Regions from separate parts of the Eikenella corrodens genome, predicted to be linked through region 2. Evidence: riboswitches for the same ligand, from Rfam matches in the RefSeq annotation. Region 2 holds a riboswitch; the other holds the start of a gene.
The links. A riboswitch is a leader RNA that binds a small molecule or an ion and turns the genes downstream of it on or off. The one in region 2 is predicted to bind thiamine pyrophosphate.
Positions count from the first base shown of each region.

Region 1 (15,230 bases), 800 kb from region 2:
CCACAGCACCTTGAAAATCTGCAGGCTTATTGCTTTTGAAACGCATACTCCATGCATCATCCTCACTCAATTTATATTGGCGTTGGATGTTATGAGTTAGCTGTTTGTTACCAAAATTGGTTTCTTGTTTATATACAATATTGCCATTTTGGAGAATTAAAGCTTTAGTCTGATCTTCATCTACATGGAAGATAGCCAGTTTTTGATGCTCCAAATCGGGAGCGAATTGATCAATCCATACAGAGAACGCGTTTACAACAGCAAAAGTATCCACATCCAACTGCGACAATGGAATATCAGCATCTGCGAACAAATCTGTGCGCAGATCCACATCATCACGTTTAGCAGCAGCCATTACAATTTCCTGTACATTGCCGTTTTGCAATTCGGCAGTAACTTGGAAATCATAGCTCAGATTATCAGAACCGATGGTTTGACTGGCTTCCAACTCAACGAACTCGTCTACCGGCAAATCAGAACTACGGGCATCATAAGTAATCGTTTGTATGTTAGTTAAAGCCTGTGGTAAAGCTGCTGTTACATTCTTGCAACTACTACCAAGCTGTTGGTAAGCTTGTTGTAAATATGACACGAGTTGGTCATGATCTTCGATGTTGCCGTTTATAATAACGCCTTTAGGTAGAGGCTGGATGGCGTAATTTTCCAACCGAAGATTACCCGGAACACTGCCGGCAAGATGTACCATATTAATGGCAGTTGGCGTAATATCCACGCCCAAGCAGCCTTTGCTGCCAAAAGACATTTTTGTCTTTTGTTTTGATTTTCTTGGTTTTTTTGATATTCGCATCTTTAAGCCTCCCTTTAAAAGACCGGTTGAATGGTCACAGGTAAATTTATATCAGGTTTTGCGTTTTCTTGCATAAATTAAGGTATAGTTTACTTTAGTCAAAGTACTTATTGATAGAAAAATTTGTAACTATGTTTAGAAAAATATTTAAAACTGTCTTTGGATTACTGTTGGGGCTGGCCTTATTCGGCATCGGACTGCTGGCTATTGCAGTTTTGGTAACTTATCCGAAACTCCCCAGCTTAGAGACGGTAACTAATTATCAACCCAGGATGCCGCTGACCATTTATTCATCAGACGGCAAACTCATCGGTATGTATGGCGAAGAGCGTCGCGCGTTTACCAAAATTGACGAATTTCCGCCGGTATTAATCAATGCCGTTATTGCCGCAGAAGATAAACGCTTCTACCAACACTGGGGGGTAGACGTTACTGGCGTGGCTCGTGCTCTGATTGGCAACTTCCGTGCCGGCGGTGTGCAATCTGGCGCCAGTACCATTACCCAACAGGTAGCCCGCAACTTTTACCTCACCAACGAGCGCAGCTACCGCCGTAAGTTCAATGAGGCTTTATTGGCCTACAAAATTGAGCAATCGCTAAGTAAACAACAGATTTTGGAGCTATATTTCAACCAAATCTACCTGGGCCAGCGTGCCTACGGCTTTGCTGCCGCTTCGCAGATTTACTTCAATAAGCCAGTTAAAGAGCTAACTTTGGCCGAAGCCACCATCCTGGCCGGTCTACCTAAAGCACCTTCTTCTTTCAATCCGATCGTGAACCCCGAACGTGCCCGTTTGCGCCAGCGTTATATTCTCAACAACATGGTTGAAGAAAAGATGATTACGCCCGCGGAACGTGACCAAGCGTTGGCTGAAGAATTGCATTACCGACGCCAACAGGTAGAGATTGACCAAAACTCTTTATATGTAGCCGAAATGGTTCGCCAAGAAATGTACGACCGATACGGCGAAGATGCCTATACTCAAGGCTTCCGTGTGTACACCACCGTTAGCTCAGAAAGCCAAAGAGTGGCCACCCTAGCCCTGCGCCGTGCACTGAAAGGCTTCGGGCTGGGTGCTTATCGTGGTGCAGAAGCCTTTATCGATTTAAAAACAATAGAAGCCGATGCATTGGATGAAAATCTCGATCAATATCTAGATACGGTTTACACCGTAGACGGCCTACAACCGGCAGTGGTGTTGCAGGCCAGCCGCTCTTCGATTGAAGCCTACACACAAGGCGGCAACCGCATCAAAATCAGCGGCAATGCACTCAACTATGTAGCGCGTACTATCAACAATGGCAAAGACAATGCCATCCGCCCCGGTGCGGTTATCCGCGTGCGCAAACTTGATCGCGGTTGGCAAATCAGCCAAATACCCGAGTTGCAAGGCGCATTTGTAGCATTAGACAGCAAAACCGGCGCTATCCGCGCCTTGGTGGGCGGTTTCGACTTCCATAGTAAGAGCTTCAACCGTGCCACTCAAGCAGAACGCCAGCCCGGGTCTACCTTCAAGCCCTTCGTATACTCCGCTGCTCTGGCCAAAGGCATGACTGCCGCCACCACTATCAACGATGCCCCGATCGAATTACCTGGCATGGGTAGCGGCGGCCGTCCGTGGCGCCCGAAAAACTCCGATGGCCGCTACTCTGGCTTCATCACCCTGCGCCAGGCGCTTACTGCATCTAAAAATATGGTTTCCATCCGTATCGTAATGGCACTAGGTGTGCACGAAGTGCATCAATACGTACAGCGTTTCGGCTTTAATGCCCGCCAGATTCCCGATTCACTGTCTATGGCCTTGGGCAGTGGCGTAACCACCCCGCTGCAAATGGCGCAGGCCTATGCCGTATTTGCCAACGGCGGCTATAAAGTATCGCCCTATGTGATTGACCGTATTGAAGATAATCAAGGCCGTTTGCGTGCCCAGATGAAGCCCTTGGTGGCCGGTGAAAGTGCGCCGCAGGTTATCGATCCGCGCAACGCCTATATCATGTACACCATTATGCAAGACGTGGTGCGCCGAGGCACCGGTGCCCGTGCCAACGCGCTGGGTCGACGCGATATTGCCGGCAAAACCGGTACCACCAACGAAAACAAAGACGCCTGGTTTGCCGGTTTCAATCCCGACTTGGTAGGCGTGGTGTATATCGGTTTCGACAAACCGCGCAGCATGGGCCGCGCCGGTTTCGGCGGCACGATTGCCTTGCCGGTGTGGGTGGAATACATGCGCTATGCGCTCCAAGGCGTGCCGCAAAAAGGCATGCCGATGCCAGCGAAGATTGTCCGCAATGGCGGCGAATACTTCCTGCAAGAGCAGCAGAGCACCAGCCCGCGCCTGGCTATCGACAACCGTGGCGCCACTCCTGATGCTGAAGATATCCAAGCCGCAGGCGGCGATCCGGTGATTCCGGAAGAAACCGCGGTAGAGCCGGTACAGCCGCAAAACGGCGGTGGAGGCGCAGCACCCTCACCAGAGATTGACGCCCTGTTCTAAACCAATCGCTCTGCCTGATTGAAAAGGCTACCTGAAAACCCTATCCGGTATTTTCAGGTAGCCTTTTTCTCTAGTCGAAATATATGCGACATCACCAAGCCAATCACAGTTGCCGCGTGGGCATCAAGTGACTTGTTCTGCGCCACAGGCTACCTGAAAACATAAGGCTTCAACCAAGTTCCAACGAGCTTTGCCCGTTCCCGCAAAGCTAACAATTTATTTTCAGGTAGCCTCTGGCTCAAACAGTATAATCTGCCCGCCAGACACCATCCAAGCAACAACATGACAACAAAACCGCATATTAAAAACTAAACGCCATTAAATAAGCAATAACGTGAGAATATGCCAAAACCTCGGCGCACAAAAATCGCAAACCATATAGTCAAGCCAAGCCCCTGCCCTGTATAATTCCGCCTCCGGCCGCTGCAGATTTGGGCGGCCGTTTTATTTTCCTGCCCCAGGGTGTGGCGGAAGCAATGATTTGTTCCTACAGGGCAGTGAGCCACAGACAGCAAGGCAAGCCAACGCAGTAGGAAGCAATTTAGTGCATTAACCATACCGAAACCCACTCCATACCCACATCACCATGAATCAAAAACCCTCCGTACTCGGCGGCGCCATGATTATCGCCGGCACTGTAATCGGTGCCGGTATGCTCGCCAACCCCACCGCCACTGCCGGCATCTGGTTTGTCGGCTCGCTCATCGTGCTGCTCTACACTTGGTTTTCCATGCTCTCCAGCGGCCTGATGATTCTCGAAGCCACCACCCACTACCCGCCCGGCGCCAACTTCGACACCATCGTCAAAGACCTGCTCGGCCGTGGCTGGAGCATCATCACCGGCCTTTCCGTGGCCTTCGTGCTCTACCTGCTCACCTACGCCTACATCTTCACCGGCGGCAACCTCACCGCCCAAGCCCTTCAAGCCCCGCTTTGGGTGGGGCAGATTGTGTTTGCCCTCGTCTTCGCTGGCTGCGTGTGGTGGTCCACCTTCTGGGTAGACCGCGGCACTACCATCCTCATCGGCGGCATGATTATGACCTTCCTCTGGGCCAACGGCGGCCTGCTCCTTTCCGCCCAGCCCGCCGTATTGTTCGATACCGCCGACAGCGGAAACGGCAGCTACTGGATCTACCTCGGCACCGCCCTGCCCGTCTGCCTCGCCTCCTTCGGCTTCCACGGCAACGTGTCCGGCCTGTTCGACTACTTCCGGGGCGACGCCAAAAAAGTGGCCCGCTCGCTCTGGCTCGGCACCTTGGTGGCGCTGGTGATCTACGCCCTCTGGCAGTTCGCCGTGCAAGGCAACCTGCCGCGTAGCCAGTTCGGCCCCGTGATTGCCGCGCAAGACAACGTGGCCGCCCTGCTCGCCGCCCTCTCCCAAGTGGCCGGCAGCGGGCTGGTGCGCGTGCTCTCCCTGTTTTCCTACATGGCCATCGCCTCCTCCTTCCTCGGCGTAACCCTCGGCCTGCTCGACTACCTCACCGACCTGTTCGGCTTCGGTACCAGCCGCGCCGGCCGCAGCAAAGCCGCCGCCCTCACCTTCCTGCCTCCGCTCGTTGCCTGCCTGCTGTTCCCCACCGGCTTCGTGCTCGCCATCAGCTACGTCGGCTTCGCCGCCACCGTATGGACGGCATTCGTGCCCGCCCTGCTGCTCTACGCCTGCCGCAAAAAATTCGGCGAAGGCAAAGGCTACCGCGTATATGGCGGGAAATGGCTGATGGCTTGGGTGTTCCTCTTCGGCCTGGCCAACGTGGCCGCCCAAATCCTCAGCCGAGCCAATATCCTGCCCGTGTTTAACGGCTGATACCCGCCAAAAATTTCAGGTAGCCTTCGGATAGCGGCTACCTGAAAAATGGTGGGGAACAGACTTTCCTCCATCTACAACAAAACGAAAGGCTACCTGAATTTTTTCAGGTAGCCTTTTGCTCTTGGTTCTACTCAACTTTCGTGCACTGCCGCCCCGTCCGACGCCGACAGCAACTTACGCACCAGCAGCGTCAGCGCAAACGTGGCCGCAATCACCGGCAGCGTGGTGCCCAGCGGCGGCTGCCATTGCAACATCAGGCGGTAGAACACAAAACCCGCCAGCCACAATACCAAGCTCACCCAATCCACTTCTCCCGAATTCGGCTTGCGTTTCAGCACAAAATAATCCGCAATCTGCACCGCAATCATCGGTGCAAACACCGAGCCGATAAAATACAGAAACCCTTCAAAGCGGCTCACATCAAACACCAGCGCCAGCAGCGTGCCCAGCAGCGTAACCGCCGCTGCCACCGCCACTTCACCAAAACGGCTGCTGATGCTGTAAAAGCTCACCCCGGCCGAATACGCATCCAAAAACGTGGTGCTCACCGTGGACAACACCACCACCAAAATCCCGGCCGCACCCAGCCCGGCATATTGCAGCATCGACGCGATTTCGCTCTGGCCGGCAAACAGCGCCGCCGCCAGCCCGATGGCATACATCCACGAGCTGGTGCAGAAATAAGCCAGCGTAGCCGAAAGCGTGGCCGCCCGTGCCTTGGCTGCGCGGCGGGTGTAGTCCGACACCAGCGGCAACCACGACAACGGCATCACCGCCGCCAGCTCCACCGCCAGCCCGAAACTCATCGCTTCCGCATCCGCCTGCCCGGCCGCCGCCGGCTCGCCGGAGGCTACCTGAACACTCAACCACAGCGTTAACGCAAATAGCGTGCCCATCGACACAAAATTGATTTTGCTGAAATTCCGCATCCCAATACGCAGCCACAGCAAAATCAGCGCGCCGATAATCACACTCCAGCCTATCTGTGCGCCGCTCCAGCCCGCCGTGAGCGCCGCCGCAGCCTGCGCCCCGGTGAAAATCATAATCGCCGTCCAGCCCACCAGCTGCACCACGTTGGCCGCCGAAAACAGCAGCGAGCCGCGACGGCCGAAGGAAAGCTGTACCGTTTCCATCGCACTGCGCCCCGTTTGCGCCCCAATCAGCCCGGCCAGATAAAACAGCACCCCGCCGATCACATGACCAATAGCCACTGCCAAAAGGCCCATGCGCCAGCCCAATGGCGCAAACAGCATGCCGGTGAGAATTTCCGCCACCGACACCGCCGCCCCAAACCAAATCACCGCCGAAGCGGTAACCGAAAGTTTATCTGCCTGCTGTTCCATCAAACTGTTTCCTCTATATTGTGAAAAACTATTCCACCGAGCCGCGTATCAAATGCGCACAAAAAAGCCCGGCACACCAAGCCGGGGGAGCAGAGCAGAGAAGACACCCATCCGTTCCGGATGGGGCAAAGCAACCCGAACAGCACCCGCCGCCCGCATTCCTCTGCCTGATAGTTCCCTACGCCGGTGCTAACCGGATCAGGTACAACGGGTATCCTCTCAGCCGCCCAAAGCAGCACCCCGACTAATTGGGCGCGATTATACCCCGCCGCCCTGTTTTTTCAAGCGGTGGTAGCAAAGGTGGCCGGGCATCCAGTTTTGCAATGCTTCCACCGGCAAGAATGTTTTCACACTCAGTCGTTTCGGTTCCGCAAACGTGCAAATCCGAATGGAAAGAGCACTAAAAACAGGGTAATCGAGAGCCAATTGCTGTTTAGCTTCGGAACTATCGAGGAGCAGCCCAGATGTTTTCAAGTAGCCTCTTCCCCACCCCACAGGCTACCTGAAAAACTTCAGCCAACTCTTACCACATCACCATAGCTCAACTTTGCATCGACAGTTCCCTGCCCGACAAGAATGCGGCAGCATTCAGCTTAAAGGCTACCTGAAAGCGGATATAGTGAGCTTTCAGGTAGCCTTTTGCATACGCCTAACGCCGGCCGCAAGGATGCTGGCGCGCCCTGCCCGGCCGCGTATCGCACAGCGACATGCCGCGCAGTCGGCGTGCCGCATCGGTTAGCTCCGCCCGGCTCGGCAAGTGGCGGAAAGCGTATTGCGCCACATAAAGCGCACGTTCGCCCCGCATCGCTTTTATCCAAGTATATTCCGGCCTGCCGCTTTGCGGGTTGTGCTCGCAGCTCATTTGCCAAAAAGCGAAGGGATAGCCGTTTTCCTGCCCTTCGCTCAGATTGATTGTGTTGCCGCCCGGGCAGGCGCTCCGCCAACCGTCCGACACCGCGCGGCGGAAATCGCTTACCGATCGGGTGTTGCCGGCGAAGGTTTGCAGGGTAACCATCCGCTCCCAGTTTTGCACCGTTTGTCCTCTCGGCACCAGCTCCACAATCGTCTGCCCGCCTTGCGAAGCCCGATATCCGATTTCAAATCCTGCCGGCGGTGCGCTGAAATAAACGATTTCTTCGCCGCGCTGGGCAGGCTTGGCCAGAGCCACCGCGGGCAACAGCATCAATATGGCCGGCCATAGTTTTAGTTTCATGTTTTCATCCTGAATTATTTTGAGTGGGGATAGATCAAACCAGATGGCAACAGGCAGCACATTGCCGCAAAGATTTGTCTGCCCTGTGCCCAAAAGGCTACCTGAAACCTTATTTCTGTTTTCAGGTAGCCTTCATGCAATCAACCGTGAAACTCTTCCACCCAGCCCCCTTCAAAGAAGCCCTGCAAAATCGCCTGCGCGGCCACTTGGTCGAGCACGGGCTTTTGTTTGCGGCCGTGCAGGCCGGTTTGATTGAGGAGCTCGGTGGCATAGAGCGAAGTGAGCCGCTCGTCTGCCCAATACACGGGCAAGCCGAAGCGGCCGTTGAGGCGGTGGCCGAACTTGCGGGCCAAGCGGGTCATTTCGTGTTCGCTGCCGTCGGTGGAAAACGGCAGCCCCACCACGAATTGCACCGGCCGCCATTCGGCCACCAGAGCGGCGATGGCGGCAAATTTTTTGTCGTTGCCCTCGCCGCTGATGGTAGCCAGCGGGTGGGCGATGCCCACTTCGGCGTCGCCCTGCGCCACGCCGATGCGGGTTTCGCCAAAATCGAAGGCCAGCGTGGTGCCGTGTGGGATATTAAGCATGGCCGCCGGTTCGGATGAGTTGTTCGGGTGCAATATTAAGCAGCGACATGGCAGCGTGGTAGCGCTGCTCGTGCGGCATGCCGAATATGATGTGTTCGCTGGCCGGCACGGTGAGCCAGCTGTTTTCTGCCAGCTCGCGCTCGAGCTGGCCGGCGCTCCAGCCGGTGTAGCCCATAAACAGCATGGCCTGCTTCACGCTTTGTTCGTCGTGCAGGTGGGGAAGGATGTCGCCGGAGGAAGTAAGCGCGAGGTTATCGCCCACGATGATGCTGCTCATCCAGTTGCCCGCCGGGCTGTGCAACACAAACCCGCGATCCACCTGTACCGGGCCGCCCAAGAAGATATAGTCGTCAAACAAATGCTGCGGCTCGGCGTGCTGCTGGGCAGACAGAATCTGCCGCAACGGCAACGGCGATGGCTTGTTGATAATCACGCCCATGCAGCCTTCGGCGGAATAGGAGCAAACATACACCACACTCTCGGCAAAGAAATTATCCTGCATATCGGGCATGGCGATGAGGAAATGGTTGGTTAAATCCATAATCGGTTTCGGCGTGTGTGGAAATGATTTGATTATATAGCGGTTATGCCCGATTTAATACCGTGCTGTTTTATCTGGGCTGGCAACTTTCAGGTAGCCTCAAAACTGCCCGCTAGCATTCCTCCGCATCCGATATATCTTCAAACCCCACCACATCACCCCCGAAATAATTCACCAAAATCCCATACGGCTCCGCAATCGGAAACACACTTTCCCGATAAACAATGCTCCAACTCTCCGCCCCGTTGCCAAACGCGAATTCAGGGCAAGCAACGCAATCGCGATAATCCGCCAACCGCGCCCCTGCCGCCATGCCCAACCAATCGGGGCGGCTTTTGGCAATGCGCTCAAAAAACAATTCAGTCTGCCGCTTGATATGGGCAAACTTCGATACCTTGTCTTGAATAAAATCAAAATCCACCCGCTCAACATCAGACGATTCAAGCGCCACCGACACCGGCATCTGCAAAAATTTCCCCACTAAGAAAACTCTGCCCGTGGTTTCTTCCCGCACCCGTTCCCATTCGCCCAAGGGCGTTGCCAGCATATCCATACTATTCCTTTTCGTATTCACACCGCATTCTACCAAACCGCCGCAGGCTACCTGAAAGCAAGCCAAGCGAGCTGCTATGCAGCAAAAGACCTGCCCCACCCTACCTACCCACATGATGAAAATTTCGCTCAAGCTTACATTTCAGGTAGCCGCGCTCCACCCCGCCCCGCATTCAATTCCCACCCAATCCGCTATATAATGCCGCCATCCCAATTTCCATCTGAAACGCACGCCATGAGCAAGCTCACCAAACCCATCGTCCTCCTCATTCTCGACGGCTTCGGCCACCGCCTCGAAGGCGACGACAACTCCGTCCTTCTCGCCAACACGCCCAATCTCGACCGCCTCAAAGCCCAATACGCCTACGGCACGATCGACGCCTCCGAACGCATGGTGGGCCTACCCTCCGGCCAGTTCGGCAACTCTGAAGTGGGGCATTTGAATATCGGTGCCGGCCGCGTGGTGGCGCAAGACATCACCCGCATCGATATGGCCATCGAAAACGGTTCGCTCGCGCAAAACCCCGCCCTCACCGCCGCCTGGCAAAGCCCCACGAAAACCGTGCACCTGCTCGGCTGCTTCTCCGACGGCGGCGTGCACAGCCACATCAACCACTTCTTCGCCGTGGCCGATGCCGCCCTGGCCGCCGGCATGCAGAAAATCGTGTTCCATCCCTTCTTAGACGGCCGCGACACCCCGCCGCAAAGTGCGGAAGGCTACCTGAAAACCCTGCAAAGCTATTGCGAGCAACACCCGCAAGTGAAAGTGGGCTGTGTGGTCGGCCGCTTCTTCGCCATGGACCGCGACAACCGCTGGGAGCGCGTTGAACAGGCCTACAACGCCCTGTTCGGCCAAGCCCCGTTCCGCGCCGACACGCCGCTGCAAGCCCTGGCCGCCGCCTATGAACGCGGCGAACACGACGAATTCGTGCAGCCCACCGTAATCGACCCCGCAGCCGCTCTGCGCGACGGCGATGCAGTTGTCTTCATGAACTTCCGCGCCGACCGCGCCCGCGAGCTGACCCAAGCCCTGCTGTTCGACGATTTCCAAGGCTTCCCGCGCCAACAGCGCTTCCGCCCCGGCTATTTCACCTCGCTCACCAGCTACGGCAGCCAATACCGCTTCCCGGTGCTGTTTGCCCAAGAAAGCATCCGCAACGGCCTGGGCGAATACCTGTCCGCCCAAGGCATCAGCCAGCTGCGCATTGCCGAAACCGAGAAATATCCGCACGTTACCTACTTCCTCAGCGGCGGCCGCGAAGAGCCCTATCCCGGCGAAGAGCGCATCCTCGTGCCCTCGCCCAAAGTCGCCACTTACGATTTGCAGCCCGAAATGAGCGCGCCGCAAGTGTGCCAACACATCCTCGACAGCCTCGCCGCCAAGCGTTTCGACGTGATTCTGTGCAACTTCGCCAACGGCGACATGGTCGGCCACAGCGGCGTGCTGGCTGCCACCATCAAAGCGGTGGAAACGCTCGACGACTGCGTGGGCAAAATCGTGGCTGCCGCCCAGGCAGCCGGCGGCGAAGTGCTGATTACCGCCGACCACGGCAACTGCGAGCAGATGTTCGACCCCGCCAACGGCCAGCCGCACACCCAGCACACCACCAACCCCGTGCCCTTCCTGTATGTGGGCCGCCCCGCCCGCATCAAGGCCGGCGGCGCACTGAAAGACATCGCCCCCACCCTCCTCGCCATGCTCGGCCTGCCAAAACCGCAGGAAATGAGCGGCGAGAGCCTGATTGAGTTTGTTTGACCGCCCAGCAGCAGGCTACCTGAAAGCTTCAGGTAGCCTCCACCCGCCATGAGCTTCCTCACCATCCTCGCCCTCGCCTTCGGCATGTCTATGGACGCCTTCGCCGCGGCCATCGCCCAAGGCGCCGCCATCGGCACACCCACCCGCCGGGGCACACTGCGCACCGCCGCCGTGTTTGGCAGTGTGGAAACCCTCACCCCGCTCATCGGCTGGGCAATCGGCTCCGTGGCACAACACTACATCGCCGATTGGGACCACTGGATCGCCTTCACCCTGCTGCTCCTACTCGGCCTGCGCATGATTTACGGCGCGCTACAGCCGGAACAGCCCGCCGGGGAACAATCTGCAGAGGCACAGCCAGAAAGCGGCCAATCCGGCCGCCGCCCGCCCTCGCCGCTCATGCTCGTCGCCATCGCCTTCGCCACCAGCATCGACTCCATGATTGTCGGCGTCGGCCTGGCCTTCCTCGAAGTCAACATCCTGCTCACTGCCCTCGCCATCGGCCTGGCCACCACCATCATGGCCGCCATCGGTCTGCGCTTGGGCAGCTTCCTGGGCAGCGCCATCGGCAAACGCGCCGAAATCCTCGGCGGCCTCGTCCTCATCGGCATCGGTACGCTCATCCTCGCCGAACACCTCCATTTCCTCTAAATCCTTTTCAGGTAGCCTCTCCTTTTTTCAGGTAGCCTCATGAAGCACAGCAAAATCCTCATTCTCCTCGCCCTCCTCTGCAGCGTCCTGCCCGCCGCCGCCGCGCCTAAAGACGACCTGCGCCAAGTACAGCGCGCCATCGGCGAGAGCAACCGCAAGCTCCAACAACAGCAAAGCGAACAACGCCAGCTGCAAAGCAACATCCGCCAAACCCAAAGCGAACTCGACACCGTGCGCCGCGAGCTCGACCGCCTCACCCGCAGCCGCCAAACCGCCTGGCGCGAGCTGCAAGCCATGCAGGCCAAGCTCGACAGCCTGCAAACCCGCATCCAAAGCACCCAAGCCCAAGCCGCCCGCCTGCTCAACAGCCGCTACCGCAACCAGCAGCCCAACGCCGTCACCCTGTTTCTGCAAAACGCCGACCCCCAGCAGAAAGGCCGCCACCTCGAATACCTGCGCCACCTCAACCAAGCCAACGCCCAGGCCCTTAGCCAGCTGCAACACAACCGCCAAGAGCTCAAACAGCAGCAAGACAGCATCAACGAGCAGCTGAAGCGGCTCGACGCCCTCAAACGCCAACAGCAAACCACCGCCGCCCGCCTCGGTCGCCAACAGCAACAGCAGCAACGCCAACAGCAAAGCCTCGAGCAAGACATCAGCCGCGAAACCGCCAAGCTGCAAACCCTGCGCCAAAACGAAAGCCGCCTCAACGGCCTCATCGCCAGCCTCAGCCGCCGCTCCGCCCAACGGCAGGAAGCCGAACGCCAGCGCCGTGCCCAAGCCCTGCGCCAACACCGCCAGCAGCAAGCCCAACAAGCCCAAAACGGCAACCAACCCGCCCCACGTCCGCACAGGCCACCTGAAAGCGAACGAAACGAAGCCCGTCAACACGACACCCCAACACCAGAAAACCCCAACCGCAACACCCTCACCGCCGAAGACCTCGCCCTCGAAGCCCCCGAGGTCCAAGAGCCGCAAAGCCAAGGCTTCAGCCGCATGCAAGGCCGCCTGCAACGCCCCGCCAGCGGCAGCATCAGTGGCCGCTTCGGCCAAGCCCGCCCCGGCGGCGGCACCTGGAAAGGACTCTTCATCAGCACCCAGCCCACCGCCGTGCGCAGCATCGCCGAAGGCGAAGTCGCCTACGCCGCCCCCCTGCAAGGCTACGGCAACACCGTTATCGTCGACCACGGCAGCGGCTACCTCAGCATCTACACCGGCCTCTCCCAAATCAGCGCTGGCGCCGGCAGCCGCGTATCCGCCCGCCAAACCATCGGCCGCAGTGGCAGCCTCCCCAACGGTGAAAACGGCCTCTACTTTGAAATCCGCTACCGTAACCAAGCCATGAACCCCGCTTCATGGGTGAACTAGCCAAACCGGTGAGCAAAAATTTCAGGTAGCCTTTAGTCCGCGTCAAAGGCTACCTGAAAATATAGCGCCAACACCCGCCGTATTTTCCAGCCAGCCTTGCCATCCATCTCCCCCCAACAATCCATCCCAACCCCGTTTAACATTTATTTTCCCCCACCCCCTTGCTGGAACAAGCAAATTTGCCTAAAGTTCAGCCTTTCGAGCCACACAGCAGGCTACCTGAAAAAACACAGCTCCCGCCACCGCCGATTATCCTGGCTCAGATTAACAAAACCCGAAAGACCAACACCCATTATGTCCAACAACACCTTCAAAAAAATCGCCCTCTACACCCTGGGCACCTTCAGCGGCATCGCCGTGAGCCTGAGCATGCAGAGCTTTGCCGAAACCCGCAGCCAGCAGCCCCTGCCGGTGGATTCCCTGCGTACCATGGCCGAAGTGTACAGCCAGGTGAAAGCCAACTACTATCAAGACAAAACCGACGACGAAATCCTCGAAGGCGCGCTCAAAGGCATGGTTTCCAACCTCGACCCGCACTCCGAGTATATGAACCTCAAAGACTACGCCGACATGCAAGAATCCACCAAAGGCGAATTCGGCGGCCTAGGCATGGAAGTGGGCAGTGAAGACGGCTTCGTAAAAGTGGTCTCACCGATTGAAGACACCCCCGCCGAACGCGCCGGCATTCAAAGCGGCGACTACATCATCAAAATCGATGATGCCTCCACCCGCGGCATGAGCGTAAACGATGCCGTGAAGCGTATGCGCGGCGAGCCGGGCACCAAAATCACCCTCACCCTCACCCGCAAAGACGCGCCCCAGCCCATCGTGGTTACCCTCACCCGCGCCGTGATTAAAGTGCGCAGCGTGCGCCACGACATCATCGAGCCCGGCTACGGCTACCTGCGTATCAGCCAATTCCAAGAGCGCACCGTGCCCGCTATGACCGAGGCACTGCAAGCCATGCACCAAACCAACGGCGGCCCGCTCAAAGGCCTGATCATCGACCTGCGCGACGACCCCGGCGGCCTGCTCAACGGTGCCGTGGGCGTATCTGCCGCCTTCCTGCAAAACGGGCAGCTCGTGGTGAGCACCAAAGGCCGTGACGGCAAAGAAAACATGAATCTCAAAGCCCAGCCCGCCGACTACCAAATCGGCAGCAGCAAAGACCCGCTTGCCGGCCTGCCTGCCGAATTTAAAACCATCCCCATCACCGTGTTGATTAACTCCGGTTCCGCCTCCGCCTCCGAAATCGTGGCCGGCGCCCTTCAAGACCACAAACGCGCCGTGATTGTGGGCACGCAAAGCTTCGGCAAAGGCTCCGTACAATCCGTAATGCCCCTTTCCAACGGCGGCGCGCTGAAAATCACCACCCAGCTCTACTACACCCCCAGCGGTCGTTCCATCCAAGCCCAAGGCATCGTGCCCGATGTGGAAGTGGCCGATAAAACCCGCCGTTATGAAAGTCGCGAAGCCGACCTCTCCGGCCACCTGAGCAACCCCAACGGCGGCAACGAAGTGCGCGGCCGCGCGCTGAACAACCACAGCGCTGAAAACAAAGCCGCCTCCGAGCCCGCTGCTAAAGACGAGGCCGACAACAACCCCGCCACCCGCTACAAACCCAATCCGGCCAAAGACGACCAACTGCGCCGCGCTTTGGAACTGGTGAAAGCCCCGCAACAATGGCGCGCCGCCCTAGGCCAAGCCGCCACCCGCCCGGCCAAACCGATTGAGCACTAAGCGGATTAGGCAAGCAAACAAAGGCTACCTGAAAATTTTCAGGTAGCCTTTTATGTTGATGCGGCCCACGCCACGTTTTCCAAAATATAGCGGAATAAAAAAGTAGAACAAAGCGGCTAGCCGCAGCAAGTATAAGCAGCACGGCAAAGCAAACCAACGCGCAGCAACGTTCCTTTTCAACCCGCTATAAATGCCCGCCCCATTGCCTTATATCAACACCGAACCGCATCCCCTAGTGTACAATACAACACATTGTATTAAATGCTTTTCAACCAGATAGGAGCCCATGCAATGAAACCGATTTATCTCGCCGCCTTCCTACTCGCCGCCTGCGCCGCCCGCCCCAATCCGGCCGACAGCGCCCCC
Region 1 covers NZ_LT906482.1:241,438-256,667, forward strand. The annotation lists gene pilM (type IV pilus biogenesis protein PilM) at 1-808, opposite strand, end outside; gene CKV94_RS01270 (penicillin-binding protein 1A) at 940-3,306, shown strand; gene CKV94_RS01275 (aromatic amino acid transporter) at 3,893-5,110, shown strand; gene cytX (putative hydroxymethylpyrimidine transporter CytX) at 5,245-6,456, opposite strand; TPP riboswitch at 6,615-6,709, opposite strand; gene CKV94_RS01285 (hypothetical protein) at 7,106-7,669, opposite strand; gene ruvX (Holliday junction resolvase RuvX) at 7,810-8,256, opposite strand; gene CKV94_RS01295 (YqgE/AlgH family protein) at 8,249-8,797, opposite strand; gene CKV94_RS01300 (hypothetical protein) at 8,910-9,350, opposite strand; gene gpmI (2,3-bisphosphoglycerate-independent phosphoglycerate mutase) at 9,585-11,105, shown strand; gene CKV94_RS01310 (manganese efflux pump MntP) at 11,154-11,756, shown strand; gene CKV94_RS01315 (murein hydrolase activator EnvC family protein) at 11,796-13,124, shown strand; gene CKV94_RS01320 (S41 family peptidase) at 13,419-14,864, shown strand; gene CKV94_RS01325 (META domain-containing protein) at 15,156-15,230, shown strand, end outside.
Region 1: another riboswitch for thiamine pyrophosphate. It lies ahead of cytX (putative hydroxymethylpyrimidine transporter CytX); the one in region 2 lies ahead of CKV94_RS05220 (DMT family transporter).

Region 2 (15,230 bases):
CATCAATTCTTCGTTGGTGGGGATCACCATGGCCAGCGGAGTATGGCCGGCTTGGCTGATGATGCCGCCTTCGCCGAATCGAGCAGCAAGGTTGGCTTTTTCATCTACGGTGAGGCCAAGGAAGCCCAGATAACCGATGGTTTTGCTGCGGATGGTGTCGGAGTTTTCGCCAATGCCGCCGGTAAACACCAGCGCATCCAAGCCGCCTGCGGCCACGCTCATGGAGGCAACGTATTTGGCCAAGCGGTAGGCGAATACTTCCAGCGCAAGCTTGGCGCCTTCATGGCCTTTGCCGGCAGCTTCTTCGATTTCACGGCAGTCGTTGGAAAGCTCGGAAATGCCGAGCAGGCCGCTTTGTTTGTGCAGCAGGTCGGTGATTTGCTCGATATTCAGGCCGGCGTTGTTGTGCAGGAAGGGGAACACGTTGGCGTCAATGTCGCCGCTGCGGGTGCCCATTACCAAGCCTTCAAGCGGGGTGAGACCCATGCTGGTATCACGGCATTTGCCGCTATTGGAGGCGGCAATGGAAGCGCCGTTGCCGAGGTGGGCAATCACGAGGCGCAAACCTTCTTCGCTGCGGCCGAGCAAGCGGGCGGCTTCGGCAGCCACAAAGCGGTAGCTGGTACCGTGAGCGCCATAGCGGCGCAGGCCGTATTTGCGGTAGAGCTCGCGCGGCACGGCATAGGTGTAGGCGTGCTCGGGCATGGATTGGTGGAAAGCGGTGTCGAACACCACGGCGTGCGGCACGTGGCTGAAAATGCTCATGGCGGCGCGGATGCCGAGCAAATGAGCAGGGTTGTGCAGCGGAGCGAGCATGATGCACTCTTCGATGCCTTTAATCACTTCATCGTCGATCAGGCAAGATTCTTTGAAGCGTTCGCCACCATGTACCACGCGGTGGCCGACTGCGCCGATGCGTTTGTCGAGCTTGCGTGCTTCGAGTTCGGCCATCAGGGCTTCCACGGCGCCGGTGTGGTTTGGCTTCTCAGCCAGGCTCACGGTGTGTTTTTCGCCGTTTACTTTGAAGATGATACGTGCATCGGGCAAATTAAGTTTTTCAGCCAGGCAGCTCAGCAAAACGTCACCGTTGGTGCTGTCTAATACGGCGCCTTTAACGGAGGAGCTGCCGCAGTTTAATACCAGAATCAGTTTGTCTGACATGATGTCCCTTTATATATTTGTATTGTGGATTACATAAAACGGCGGCTGCCCGCCGGCTATTTATTTTTCTTGCGGATACAATGAACTTGCTAAGAAAATTGGCGGCTATTGTAACAAAACTGCTTTATCTTCTCTATGCCTACGGCTAATCTTAACGCAAGTAGGATAGGTAATAGGATGGAATACCAGATAAACGAATAACCGCAAACAGTATCAGCAAGCATCATGCTGTTATGAAGAACGAGATGCTTTAGCTATAAACAAAGGCTACCTGAAAATTTTCAGGTAGCCTTCATTACGCTAAACGGCTGATGCTTATTTGTCGTCTTTCACTTCTTCAAATTCGGCATCCACCACATCGTCGCCTTTTTTCGGCTGCTCGCTGTCGGTAGACTGGCCGGCTTGGGCTTCCTGAGCCTGTTTCTGGGCATCGGCGTACAGCATTTCGCCTAGTTTCTGGCTGGCTTTGCCCAGCTCTTCGGCTTTGGCATCGATAGCGGCTTTGTCGTCGCCTTTCACGACTTCTTCGGCTTCTTTCAGCGCGGCTTCGATTTTTTCTTTCTCGGCTGCGTCGAGTTTGTCGCCATAGTCGGCCAGTGATTTTTTCACAGAGTGAATCAAGGCTTCGGCCTGGTTGCGGCTCTGCACCAGTTCGTGCAATTTTTTATCTTCTTCGGCGTTGGCTTCGGCGTCTTTCACCATGCGTTCGATTTCTTCCTCGCTCAAGCCGGAAGAGCCTTGGATAGTGATGTTGGCGGCTTTGCCGGTGCCTTTGTCTTTGGCAGACACGTGCAGGATACCGTTGGCGTCGATGTCGAAGGTTACTTCAATCTGCGGCATGCCGCGCGGGGCGGGGGCAATGTCGCCGAGGTTGAATTGGCCGAGCGATTTGTTGGCGGAAGCGCGTTCGCGTTCGCCCTGCAACACGTGGATGGTTACGGCGCTCTGGTTGTCTTCGGCGGTGGAGAACACTTGCGAAGCCTTGGTGGGGATGGTGGTGTTTTTGTTGATGAGCTTGGTCATCACACCGCCCATGGTTTCGATGCCCAAAGACAACGGGGTAACATCGAGCAGCAATACATCGCTGCGGCCGCCGCCCAACACTTCGCCCTGAATGGCGGCACCCAAGGCTACGGCTTCGTCGGGGTTCACGTCTTTGCGCGGTTCTTTGCCGAAGAATTCTTTCACGGTTTCCTGAACTTTGGGCATACGACTCTGGCCACCCACCAAAATCACGTCGTCGATGTCGTTCACGCTCAGGCCGGCATCTTTGATGGCGGTGCGGCAGGGCACGATAGAACGTTCGATCAGGTCTTCCACCAGGCTTTCAAACTTGGCGCGGGTAATCTTCATGGCCAAGTGTTTGGGGCCGGTGGCGTCCATGGTGATGTAGGGCAGGTTCACTTCGGTCTGCTGGCCGCTGGAAAGCTCGATTTTGGCTTTTTCGGCGGCTTCTTTCAGGCGCTGCAAGGCCATCACGTCGGTTTTCAGGTCGATGCCTTGGTCTTTTTTGAACTCGGAAATGATGTAGTCGATCAAGCGTTGGTCGAAGTCTTCACCGCCGAGGAAGGTGTCGCCGTTGGTAGAGAGCACTTCAAACTGTTTTTCGCCGTCCAAATCGGCAATTTCGATGATGGAAATATCGAAGGTGCCGCCGCCCAAGTCGTATACGGCGATTTTGCGGTCGCCTTTGGCGCCTTTGTCCATACCGAAAGCCAGTGCAGCTGCGGTGGGCTCGTTGATGATGCGTTTCACATCCAAACCGGCGATGCGGCCTGCGTCTTTAGTGGCTTGGCGTTGGCTGTCGTTGAAATAGGCAGGCACGGTAATCACTGCTTCGGTTACTTTTTCGCCCAAATAGGCTTCGGCGGCTTCTTTCATTTTGCGCAGCACTTCGGCGGAAATTTGCGGCGGAGAAAGCTCTTTGCCTTGTGCTTCCACCCAAGCGTCGCCGTTTTTGGCTTTCACGATTTTGAAAGGCATCAGGTCGATGTCTTTCTGCACTTCTTTATCTTCAAATTTGTGGCCGATCAGGCGTTTTACCGCGTAGATGGTATTTTTCGCGTTGGTAACGGCCTGGCGTTTGGCCGGTGCGCCCACAAGGATTTCCCCGCCGTCCAGATAAGCGATAACGGAGGGAGTGGTGCGTGCGCCTTCGGCGTTTTCGATTACTTTAGTCTGGCCGTTTTCGGAAATGGCCAGGCAGGAATTGGTGGTACCCAAATCGATACCGATAACTTTTGCCATAATAGATTGCTCCTTAGAGATTAGTAGAATTCAGACAGCGCCTTGCTGGCGCTTTAACTTGCCCAGTAAATGGGTTTGGCCGTTTTTTTTTCAAGGGAAAAGGCTATTTTCATTTTAATATATTGATTTTTATTAGATAAAATAGTTTCAGGTAGCCTTGAGCAACAAATTTCTGCCTAGCCTATTGAATTTCTGCCGCCAGCCCTAATAAAAACAAATGTTGTTTCCCGTATATACGCACCGACAAGGTGCACGCGAGCTATTTATAGATCAAAGCAATTCATATTATTTGAACTATAAATTATACAAATCGCCTGGCGGCGGCTAGAATGCCGCCCTGTCGATACACCGTATCTCGCAAATTCATCCGCATTATTTCTGACACCCTGATATAAGGAGCTCTATATGTCTATCAACATCAAATCCCGCGACCAATTGGTTGGTCAGCAAGTTCCGAACGTAACCTTCCACACCCGCGTGGCTGATTCTTGGAAAGATGTCACCACCGACGAATTGTTCAAAGGCAAAAAAGTAGTGGTATTCGCCCTGCCCGGCGCGTTTACCCCTACCTGCTCTTCCAGCCACCTGCCGCGCTACAACGAGCTGGCTTCTGCATTTAAAGAAAACGGCATCGACGACATCCTGTGCGTATCCGTAAACGACACCTTCGTAATGAACGCCTGGGCTGCCGACGAAGAAGCCCACAACATCACCATGATCCCGGACGGCAACTGCGAATTCACCCGCGGTATGGGCATGGAAGTGAACGAAGAAGCCATTGGCTTCGGCCCCCGCTCTTGGCGCTACTCTATGCTGGTGGACGACGGCAAAATCGTAGAAGCTTTCATCGAGCCGATCAAAGAAGGCGACCCCTTTGAAGTTTCCGATGCCGACACCATGCTGAAATTCGTGGCCCCGAACTGGAAACCGCAAGAATCCATCGCCATCTTCACCAAACCCGGCTGCCCCTTCTGCGCCAAAGCTAAAGCCGCTTTGCAGGAAAAAGGCCTGGCCTACGAAGAAATCGTGTTGGGCAAAGACGCCAGCATCGTTTCTGTACGCGCCATCACCGGTAAAGTAACCGCCCCGCAAGTGTTCATCGGCGGCAAATACATCGGCGGCAGCGAAGACCTAGACGCATACCTGGCCAAACACGCCTAATTTTCCAGCTATCCAGTTGCCAATACAGTAGATAGCTTTGCGAGCCGCCCGAATAGGGCGGCTCTTTTCCCAAGACCTTTCAGGCAGCCTGTTACACCGCAGCAGCCGATATTTTCAGGTAGCCTTTTGCCAGCCATACAGGCTACCTGAAAGGTCTTCCCACATAAGGAAAGTAGACATGAAACACCTCACCGCAGACGTCGTCGTTATCGGCGGCGGCACCGCCGGCATGGGCGCCTTCCGCAACGCCCGCCTCCACACCGAAAACGTTTATCTCATCGAAAGCCACGTTTTCGGCACCACCTGCGCCCGCGTCGGCTGCATGCCCTCCAAGCTCTTGATTGCCGCCGCAGAAGCCCGCCACCACGCCCTGCACACCGATCCCTTCGGCGTGCATCTGGACAAATCCAGCATCAGCGTAAACGGCGAAGAAGTGATGAATCGCGTCAAATCCGAGCGCGACCGCTTCGTCGGCTTCGTGCTGGAAGACGTAGAAGCCTGGCCGGCCGAGCGCCGCATCATGGGGCAGGCCAAATTCATCGACGAGCACACCGTGCAAATCGACGACCACACCCAAATCCGCGCCGAACGCATTGTAATCGCCACCGGCTCCCGCCCCATCGTGCTGCCGCAATGGCAGGCGCTGGGCGATCGCCTCGTCATCAACGACGACGTATTCTCATGGGACACCCTGCCCGAAAGCGTGGCCGTATTCGGCACCGGCGTAATCGGCCTCGAACTCGGACAAGCCCTGAGCCGCCTCGGCGTGCGCGTGGAAATGTTCGGCCTGGGCGGCCTCATCGGCGGCATTTCCGATCCCGTGGTGCTGGAAGACGCCAGAGCCATCTTCGGCCAAGAAATCCCGTTGCACCTCAACGCCCAAACCGAAACCCGGCTCAACGATAAAGGCCAAGTGGAAGTGGCATGGACGCAAGACGGCGAAAGCGGCGTATTCACCGCCGAATACCTGCTCGCCGCCATCGGCCGCCGCCCCAATGTGGACAACATCGGGCTGGAAAACCTCAATATCGAGAAAGATGCACGCGGCGTGCCCGTAGCCAACCCGCGCACCATGCAAACCAACATCCCGCACATCTTCATTGCCGGCGACGCCTCCAACCAGCTGCCCCTGCTACACGAAGCTTCCGACCAAGGCAAAATCGCCGGTGAAAACGCCGGCCGCTACCCCGATGTACGGGACGGCCTACGCCGCAGCATGATCGGCGTGGTGTTCTCCAACCCGCAAATCATCAGCGTGGGCGCGCGCTTTGCCCAGCTGGAAAAAGAATATGGCAGTAAGCTCGTAGCCGGCCAAGTATCCTTCCGAAACCAAGGCCGCAGCCGCGTGATGCTGGTAAACCAAGGCAGCCTGCGTGTGTATGCCGACCGCGAAACCGGCCGCTTCCTCGGCGCCGAAGGCATCGGCCCCGCGCTGGAACATATCGCCCACCTCCTCGCCTGGGCGCACCAGCAGCACATGACCGTGCCGCAAATGCTCGACATGCCCTTCTATCATCCCGTAATCGAAGAAGGCCTGCGCACCGCCCTGCGCGACGTAGCCGCCAAACTGGCCTAAAGGCTACCTGAAAGCGCTGTCTTGGCGCAGCCAAGGCTGAGCCTCATCTAAGCTATGGCGTTAATAAAGCGCAGCGGCAACGAAGTGAGAAACAAAACGGCAAACGGATTGATTCCGTTTGCCGTTTTTGTATTTGCTTGTGGCGGGCATAAAAAAGTGTATGTTGCTTGAAGATAGTTTCAGGTAGCCTTTTTATACCAAGGCAGCAAACTAAATGCCTACCACGGCTGTTCCTGTACCACTTCTTGCAAGCCTTGGCGCACGCTGGCGCCTACGCCTTTGCTGAACAGGCGGCTGATGTCGTCGGCGGGGGTGTAGTCCACCAGCTCGGGGGCTTTGATGATGTCGCGCGATACGCTGTAGATATCGCCCAGGCCGTCAATGAGGCCGGTTTTGAGCGCTTCGTTGCCGGTGTACACGCGGCCGCTGAACAGGTCGGGATTATCCGCTTCGTTCAAGCGTTTGCCGCGCCCGTCGCGCACGGCTTTGATGAACTGCTGATGGATGTCGTCCAGCATGCCTTGCCAGATAGCGGTTTGCTCGGGGGTTTCCGGGCTGAAGGGGTCGCCCATGCCTTTGTTGCTGCCGGCGGTGCGCTGGCGGCGTTGGATGCCCATATTGTGCATCAGGCCGGTGAGGTCGAAGCTGCTGCCGACCACGCCGATGCTGCCGACGATGCTGGATTGGTCGGCATAGATTTTATCGGCAGCGGCGGCGATGTAGTAGCAGCCGGAGGCGCACATATCTTCGGCTACCACATACACAGGGATGCCGGGGTGCTCGGCGCGCAGGCGGCGGATTTCGCGGTAGGCCACGCCGGATACCACGGGCGAGCCGCCGGGGCTGTTGGCGCGGATAATGATGCCGCGCACCTGTTTGTTTTTATAGGCAGCTTCCAGGCCTTGGCGCAGTTTGCCGGCCTGGTTTTCGCCGGCGGTAATCGCGCCTTCTAAGCGGATTACGGCGGTATGCGGCCCGGCAGCGGCGGGATTAAGGCTGCCTATATTGCCGAAAATGGCAAACAGATAGAGGGCCAGAAAGGCGATGAGCAACAGGCGGAAAATGAGCTTCCAAATACGGGCTCGGCGCTGCTCGCGGTAGGCTTCGAGCAGGAGTTTTTCCAGCGTGTCGCGCTCCCAGTTGCCGCTGTTTGGCTCGCTATTGCGGTGGATGATGTGTTTCATGGCTGGTAACTTTCTTAGAGTGATGTAGATACCGGAGGGCTACCTGAAAGCATTCGCTTCAACAAAGCTAAAATGGTATGCACCTGATTCCGGCGGGGAAGAACAATTATTGTAACACGCGAGGGCAACAGCAGTTTCAGGTAGCCTTGGGCAAGCTGCAAGCGGAATGGAGGTATTCATTCATATTCGCTGCCCACTGTTGCCTACAGGCTACCCGAAAAGGCAGAAATGAAGCAAAACAAGCAGATATTGATTGTTTATATTACAATCCGCCCTCTTATAAATTTAAATGGACACACGCCATGCGCCACCGCAAACTAGGCCGGCAGCTCGCCACCTTCCGCCACACCCTCACTTGGACCTTCCTCGCCACCATTATCTTCCTGCTCCTGATGTTTATCTTGAATGCGGGCATAGGCAAAGACATCCGCGCCTCAGGCGACCCTGCCAATGCTGTGGGCTGGTTTAACATATTGTTCATCGCTTGGTACGGCATTTATGTAGTGGGGCAGTTCAGATCGCGCCTCACGCTGTACGAACATGGCTTTATCCTGCAAACCCTGTTTAAAGAACACGTTGTGGTGTATCGGGAAATTCGCGGCATTCAATCTAAATTCTCGCAAATCGAATCACCCGGCTCGTTTATGCACGCCCGCATCGATACGCCGCAAGGCCGCGTGCTGCTGAAAAACAACTGGAAGCCACGTAGAGATTTCTACAATTTCATCGCGCAATTCCTGTTTCAGGATGATGAAGACGACGTCATCTTCCACTAAGCGGATTAAGAAGAAAAAGGCTACCTGAAAATTTCAGGTAGCCTTTTATTCATCTGATCACAACAAACTATTTTCCAGCCTGCTTCTCAGCTTGCAGCTGGGCTTTGCGCTCTTCCAGCCAGTGCTCCAGATAATGGATGCTCACGCCGCCTTTGGCGAAGCCGGGGTCGCGGAACAGGTCGTCGTGCAGCGGGGCATTGGTTTTGATGCCGCTCACGGTGAGCTCGGAGAGGGCAACGCGCATTTTGGCGATGGCCTGCTCGCGATCGTTGCCATACACGCAGATTTTGCCGATGAGGCTGTCGTAGTTCGGCGGGATGCGGTAACCCTGGTAGATGTGGCTGTCCACGCGCACGCCGAAGCCGCCGGGCAGATGGCAGCTGGTGATGCAGCCCGGGCTGGGGATGAAGCTGTAGGGGTCTTCGGCGTTGATGCGGCATTCGAAGGCATGGCCTTGGATCACCACGTCTTTTTGCTTGTATTGCAGCGGCAGCCCGGCGGCGATGCGCAGCTGTTCCTGCACGATGTCGATGCCGGTAATCAGCTCGGTTACGGGGTGTTCCACCTGCACGCGGGTGTTCATTTCGATGAAGAAAAATTCACCGTCTTCATACAGAAATTCAAATGTGCCGGCGCCACGGTAGCCGATGCGTTTGCAGGCGGCCACGCAGGCTTTGCCGATTTTCTCGCGCTCTTTGGCGGTGATGCCGGGTGCGGGTGCTTCTTCGATTACTTTTTGGTGGCGGCGCTGCATGGAGCAGTCGCGCTCGCCCAGATAAATGGCGTTGCCGTGCTCGTCGGCCAGCACCTGCACTTCCACATGGCGCGGGCGTTGAAGGAAGCGTTCCATATACACCATCGGATTGCCGAAGGCGGCTTCGGCTTCGGCCTTGGTCATTTCCACGGCCTTAATCAGGTCTTCGCGTTTTTCCACCACGCGCATGCCGCGCCCGCCGCCGCCGCCGGAAGCTTTGATGATCACGGGGTAGCCCACGCGTTCGGCGGTTTTCAGGATTTCGTCGGGATCGTCGGGAAGTGCGCCGTCCGAGCCGGGCACGCAGGGCACGCCGGATTCGAGCATGGCTTTTTTGGCAGACACTTTATCGCCCATCAGGCGGATGGTGTCGGCACGCGGGCCGATGAAGATGAAGCCGGATTCCTCCACCTGCTCGGCAAAGCGGTCGTTTTCGGCCAGGAAACCGTAGCCGGGATGGATGGCATCGGCGCCGGTTACTTCGGCGGCGGCGATGATGGAGGGAATGTGCAGATAGCTCTGCGCAGAGGGGGCGGGGCCGATGCAGACGGATTCGTCGGCCAGCTTAACGTGCAGGCTGTCGTTGTCGGCAGTGGAATGCACGGCCACGGTGGCGATGCCCATTTCGCGGCAGGCGCGCAATACGCGCAGGGCGATTTCGCCACGGTTGGCGATGAGGACTTTTTTCAGCATAATCTTTGCCTTATGGTTTTCAGGTAGCCTCTATGCCGCAGCAGGAGGCTACCTGAAAAATTATTCGATGATAAACAGCGGCTCGCCAAACTCTACCGGCTGGCCGTTTTCCACCAGAATTTCTTTCACCACGCCGCTGCGTTCGGCTTCGATTTCGTTCATCAGCTTCATGGCTTCGATGATGCACAAGGTGTCGCCGGCGTTCACGCTCTGGCCCACTTCCACAAACACCGGCGCGTTCGGGCCGGGGGCACGGTAGAAAGTGCCTACCATAGGAGAGGTTTGCGCTTTGCTCAAATCACGGGCGGGGGCGGCAGGCGCGCCTGCGGCTGCAACGGGTGCGGCAGCGGCCGCGGCGGGAGCCGGAGCGGCAGCCACGGCAGGCGCAGCGGCATACACGGGCTGCGGCGCGGCCAGCGAGCGGGTGATGCGCACTTTTTCTTCACCTTCGGTTACTTCAATCTCAGCAATGCCGGATTCTTCCACCAAGTCGATGAGTTTTTTGAGTTTGCGTAAATCCATAATTAGAGGTCCTTTTAAGGGATTCGGAGCCGGGCTTTAGCCGGCCTGTTTTTGTTGCAAGTATTCAATGGCGAAATCCAGCGCGGCGGAGTAGCCGTGTGCACCCAGCCCGCAAATCACGCCCTGCGCCAAATCAGAAAAATAGGAATGGCGGCGGAAGAGCTCGCGGGCGTGCACGTTGGAGAGGTGGACTTCGATAAAGGGTTTGCCGGCGGCAGCAAGCGCATCGCGCAGGGCGACGCTGGTGTGGGTGTAGGCTGCCGGGTTGATGATGATAAAGGCGGTATGGTCGGCCATGGCCGCCTGGGCACGCTCAATCAGCACGGCTTCGGCATTGCTCTGCACGGCTTCAAAGGCAAAACCGGCAGCTTCGGCGCACGCCTGCAGGCCGGCATTGATGTCGGCAAGGGTGGTGCGGCCGTAGATTTCCGGTTCGCGCTGCCCCAAAAGATTGAGGTTGGGGCCGTGCATAACGAGGATGGCGGGTTTCATGCTGGAGGTCGGTTTAAATTCGGTTGAAATGAATATTTGCGCATTAAAACGCGGTTTGCCACTGGCGGGCAAGATGCTTATTTTCGGCGATAGTGGGGGAAATGTCCAGTTTTTGTATTTATCTGTATGGAAACGGCAGAGTTTGTTAAGCGGCAGCTTCGGCCGTATTTAAAGCAGTAAAGGCTACCTGAAACGCAGCGCAGCCAAGTTCTGCGAAGCCAAACTTTCAGGTAGCCTTCTTAGCCTGTTTTTAATCAGGCCTTATTTTTTGTCGTGCTGTTTCAGGATTTGATAGAGCTGGTCTTTCAAATGCAGCTTCTGTTTTTTCAGCACTTCCACTTCGTCCAAATTGCCGGTAACCGGATTTTTGACCATATTGGCGATTTTTTCGTCCAGCTCATTGTGTTCGTCAAACAGGCGGGCAAAGCGTTTGTCAGATTGTTTGAGCTGGCTGATGAGGTCGCGATATTCTGGGAACATTATTTTCTCGCTTTCGAGTGGGTAAGGGTTGAACAAACTTTTTATCTTGGTTCTACTTTATCATAGCCGGCGGGAAAAATCGAACGGCTCCCGCTTTTATTCGCTTTATAATGAACCCCTCCAAATTATTGCATTGCCGACATGCCCGAAATCGAAAGCCACCCCTTCCCCGCCCTGCTGCCGCCCGAAGCCACCGTGATGATGATGGGCACCTTCCCGCCCAAGGCGGAAAAGCACGCCATGCTGTTTCACTATCCCAATTTCATCAACGATATGTGGCGCGTGTACGGGCTCGTGTTCTTCAACGATACCGCGCACTTCCAAAAAATAGGCGAAAAAGCATTTGACGCGGAAAAAATCAAAGCCTTCCTGCACGAGCGCGGCATCGCCTCCTGCCCCACCGTGCTCAAAGCCGTGCGCGAGCAAGATAATGCTTCCGACAAATTCCTGCGCGTGGTGGAAACCGTAGATTTGCCCGCCGTACTCGCCCGGCTGCCGCGCTGCCGCCATATATGCACCACCGGCGGCAAGGCCACCGAAGTGCTGCTCTCCCTGCTGCCCGATGCGCCGAAAATGCCGAAAACCGGCGAAACGCTGCCCTTCACTTTGGCCAATCGGCATCTCACCCTCACCCGTCTGCCTTCCACCTCGCGGGCGTATCCGCTGAGTTTGCAGAAAAAGGCAGCGGCATATCGAGCGTTTTTCGAGATGGCAGGATTGGTATAGTTTTCAGGTAGCCTTTCAAGGCGGCTTGAGGCTACCTGAAAATTTGAAAGATTCGGCACTTCAAATAGCTGCGTACAACCCCGCCCCTCTAAAACGTGCCGCAGAAAACCATATCGTGAAATTCCTCATTCACTATATTGCTACAAGGCGGCCAGCCGCAGGCAGCATGAACAATACAGCTAGGCGCACCACGCCATAGCAGCGGATTGGGAATTCCACTATAATCCGCCCCCTTGAGTCGGGGTGCTGCCTTGTGCGGCTGAGAACATACCCGTTGCACCTGAACCGGTTAATGCCGACGGAGGGAACTCGCGGCCGGTTTGGGCGGGATACTGCCCGGTTTGATTGGCCGCAGGCGGTAGAGCAGATTCTGCCGCGGCAACGTGATGATGCGCTCCGATTGATCGGGGCGTTTTTTGTTGCCTGCCATCCTGAGCATGGCACGCAATCTTCACCCGTAAGCAACTGTGTTTTCGCAGTAAATATTTTTCAGGTAGCCTTCCGCTGGCGGCGGGCTGTTGCAAGAGGATTAAACCATGCGTTTCCGTATTTGGCAGGCAAACGGCCTGCCGCACCCTTATGTGATGCTGTTTTTGGCACCGGCGTTCTGGGCCACGAGCAATGTGGCGGGCAAGCTGGGCAAAGCTTGGCTTTCGCCTTATGAGTTTACGTTTTGGCGCTGGGTGCTGGCGGCTTTGCTGCTTTCGTGGCTGTTCCGCGCGCGGATTCGGGAGGATTTGCCTGTGCTCAAACCGCGTGCGTTGTGGCTATTGTTGGTGGGCGGTAGCGGGTTTGCGCTGTTTAATATCGTGCTCTACAGCGCGTTTGCACGCGGGGCGGCGGTGGTGAATGTGTCGATTATCACGGCGCTGATTCCGGTGATGGTGTTGCTCGCGGAGGTGCTGTTTTGGCGCACGCGGGCGCATTGGCTGCAATGGCTGGGGGTGGGGCTGTCGTTTGCGGGCGTGGTATGGGTGGTGGGCCGGGGCAATCCGGCCGCGCTGCTGGAAACAGGTTTGTCGCAAGGGGATGCGCTGGCGTTGGTGATTTCTTTGATTTATGCCGGCTATTCGCTGGCGCTGCGCGCTGCGCCGAAGGTGCATTGGGCAAGCCTGCTGTGGGCTATGTGTGTGGCGGCGGTGGGGGTGAGTGCACCGTTTTATGTGTGGGAAGGGGTGGAGAAAGGCTTTCGAATGCCGCCGTGGCAGGCTTGGCTGCTGCTGCTTTATGTTGCTGTGTTTATTGCGATTTTGTCCAAGCTGTTTTATATGGAAAGCGTGATTGCGATTGGCGCGGGGCGGGCGGCGCTCACAATGAACCTGCTGCCGGTGTTCGGCGCGCTGGTGGGCGCGGCGGCCTTTCCAGACGAGCGCTTGGGCGGCTATGTGCTCACGGCCTTAATCTTGGTGGCGGCGGGAATTGCGGCTTCGGAATGGGTCGCGGCGAGAAAACGGGCTTTGGAAAGCGCGGAATAAGCGGTTAGAATGGAGTCCTTGATATTCATGAAGGCTACCTGAAACGGGTTTGGCATTTTCAGGTAGCCTTTCTACCCCATTACTAAAGGACGAACCATGCAAAACTACCAAGCCCCAGACGAGAAGGGCTTTTTCGGCGAACACGGCGGCGTGTACGTTGCCGAAACCCTGATTCCCGCCCTGCAAGAATTGGCAGCGGCCTACCAAGCCGCGAAAAACGATCCCGTGTTTTGGGAAGCGTTCCGCCACGATTTGAAGCATTATGTCGGCCGCCCCAGCCCCGTTTACCATGCCGCGCGATTGTCCGAGCATCTGGGCGGCGCGCAAATCTGGTTGAAGCGTGAAGACTTGAACCACACCGGCGCGCACAAGGTCAACAACACCATCGGTCAGGCACTGCTCGCCCGCCGCATGGGCAAAAAACGCGTCATCGCCGAAACCGGCGCGGGGCAGCACGGCGTGGCTTCTGCCACCGTCGCCGCACGCTTCGGCATGGAATGCCATGTTTACATGGGCGCGGACGACATCATCCGCCAAGCGCCGAACGTGTTCCGCATGAAATTGTTGGGCGCGAACGTGATCAGCGTCGACAGCGGCAGCCGCACGCTGAAAGACGCGATGAACGAAGCCATGCGCGAATGGGTTGCCCGCGTGGACGACACGTTCTACATCATCGGCACCGCCGCCGGCCCCGCGCCGTATCCCGAAATGGTGCGCGATTTCCAATGCGTTATCGGCAACGAAGCCAAAGCGCAGATGCAGGAAGCCATCGGCAGACAGCCCGACGTCGCCGTTGCCTGCGTCGGCGGCGGCTCGAACGCCATCGGCCTGTTCCACCCGTATATCAGCGAAGAAAACGTGCGCCTCGTCGGCGTGGAAGCCGGCGGTTTGGGCGTGGACACCCCCGACCACGCCGCGCCGATTACCAGCAAAGCCCCCATCGGCGTATTGCACGGCTTCCGCAGCTACCTGATGCAGGACGAAAACGGCCAAGTCTTGGGTACGCACTCCGTGTCCGCAGGGCTGGACTACCCCGGCATCGGTCCGGAACACAGCCATTTGGCCGACATCGGCCGTGTGGAATACCATGCGGCGAATGACGATGCCGCGCTGGAAGCGTTTGATTTGCTGTGCCGTTTTGAAGGCATCATCCCCGCGCTGGAATCCAGCCACGCCGTGGCTTGGGCGGTGGAAAACGCACCGAAGATGGGCAAAGACCAAGTGATTCTGGTGAACCTGTCGGGGCGCGGCGACAAAGACATCAATACTGTGGCGAAGTTGAAAGGGATTGAGTTGTAAGGTTTCAGGTAGCCTTTGAGGCTACCTGAAATTTTACCTGTATCATCATGCCGGATATTCACCGCCTCCCCGCCTCTCTACTCAAAGCTTGGGACAAAGTGCAAGCCGAACGCGGGCGCGAAAAATTCCGCGACAGCGTAAAACGCCAATGGCTGGAACAATTATTTAAAGCCGAACTCAAAACGCGCGGCTTTCAGACGGCCTCCGGCGGTTTTATTTATTGGGTTAAAGACGGCTACATTTTCAGCGTTGTCCAGGTTTATTTGGTGGCCGTGTTTGACGGCAAACCCATCAGTGAGCGTGTATCCATCCGCATAGAAGCCAAACCGGATTGTCTGGATTCGTTGTTTTTCAAACTGTTCGGCGAAGAAGAGATGATAAAAAGCTTCAGCCGCCGGCTCAATGGCGAACCGTCACTGTGCTTAACGGGGATACAAGACGAGTGGTGCATACAAAAACCCGACTTCGCCCACTTTACGCTTAAGCAAATGCTGGATTGGGTGCGGCAGACTGCCGGGCAAATAGAAGCCGACATTGCCAGCTTTACACAGCAAGTGCCTGACTTAGAGGGTTTCTGCCTCTTCATGCAAAGTCGCCCGTTACAAGGCGGCATGGAAAATGAACTCTATGCGCTGGTATTGTGCCGCCTGCAGCGATACGGCGAACTGCGCCATTTCCTGGCCG
Region 2 covers NZ_LT906482.1:1,039,435-1,054,664, reverse strand. The annotation lists gene CKV94_RS05275 (acetate kinase) at 1-1,161, opposite strand, end outside; gene dnaK (molecular chaperone DnaK) at 1,477-3,408, opposite strand; gene CKV94_RS05265 (glutathione peroxidase) at 3,814-4,569, shown strand; gene CKV94_RS05260 (dihydrolipoyl dehydrogenase) at 4,748-6,145, shown strand; gene CKV94_RS05255 (S49 family peptidase) at 6,364-7,329, opposite strand; gene CKV94_RS05250 (DUF6585 family protein) at 7,632-8,105, shown strand; gene accC (acetyl-CoA carboxylase biotin carboxylase subunit) at 8,173-9,552, opposite strand; gene accB (acetyl-CoA carboxylase biotin carboxyl carrier protein) at 9,613-10,074, opposite strand; gene aroQ (type II 3-dehydroquinate dehydratase) at 10,111-10,566, opposite strand; gene CKV94_RS05230 (YdcH family protein) at 10,828-11,046, opposite strand; gene CKV94_RS05225 (hypothetical protein) at 11,188-11,772, shown strand; TPP riboswitch at 12,002-12,096, shown strand; gene CKV94_RS05220 (DMT family transporter) at 12,309-13,247, shown strand; gene trpB (tryptophan synthase subunit beta) at 13,344-14,546, shown strand; gene CKV94_RS05210 (hypothetical protein) at 14,594-15,230, shown strand, end outside.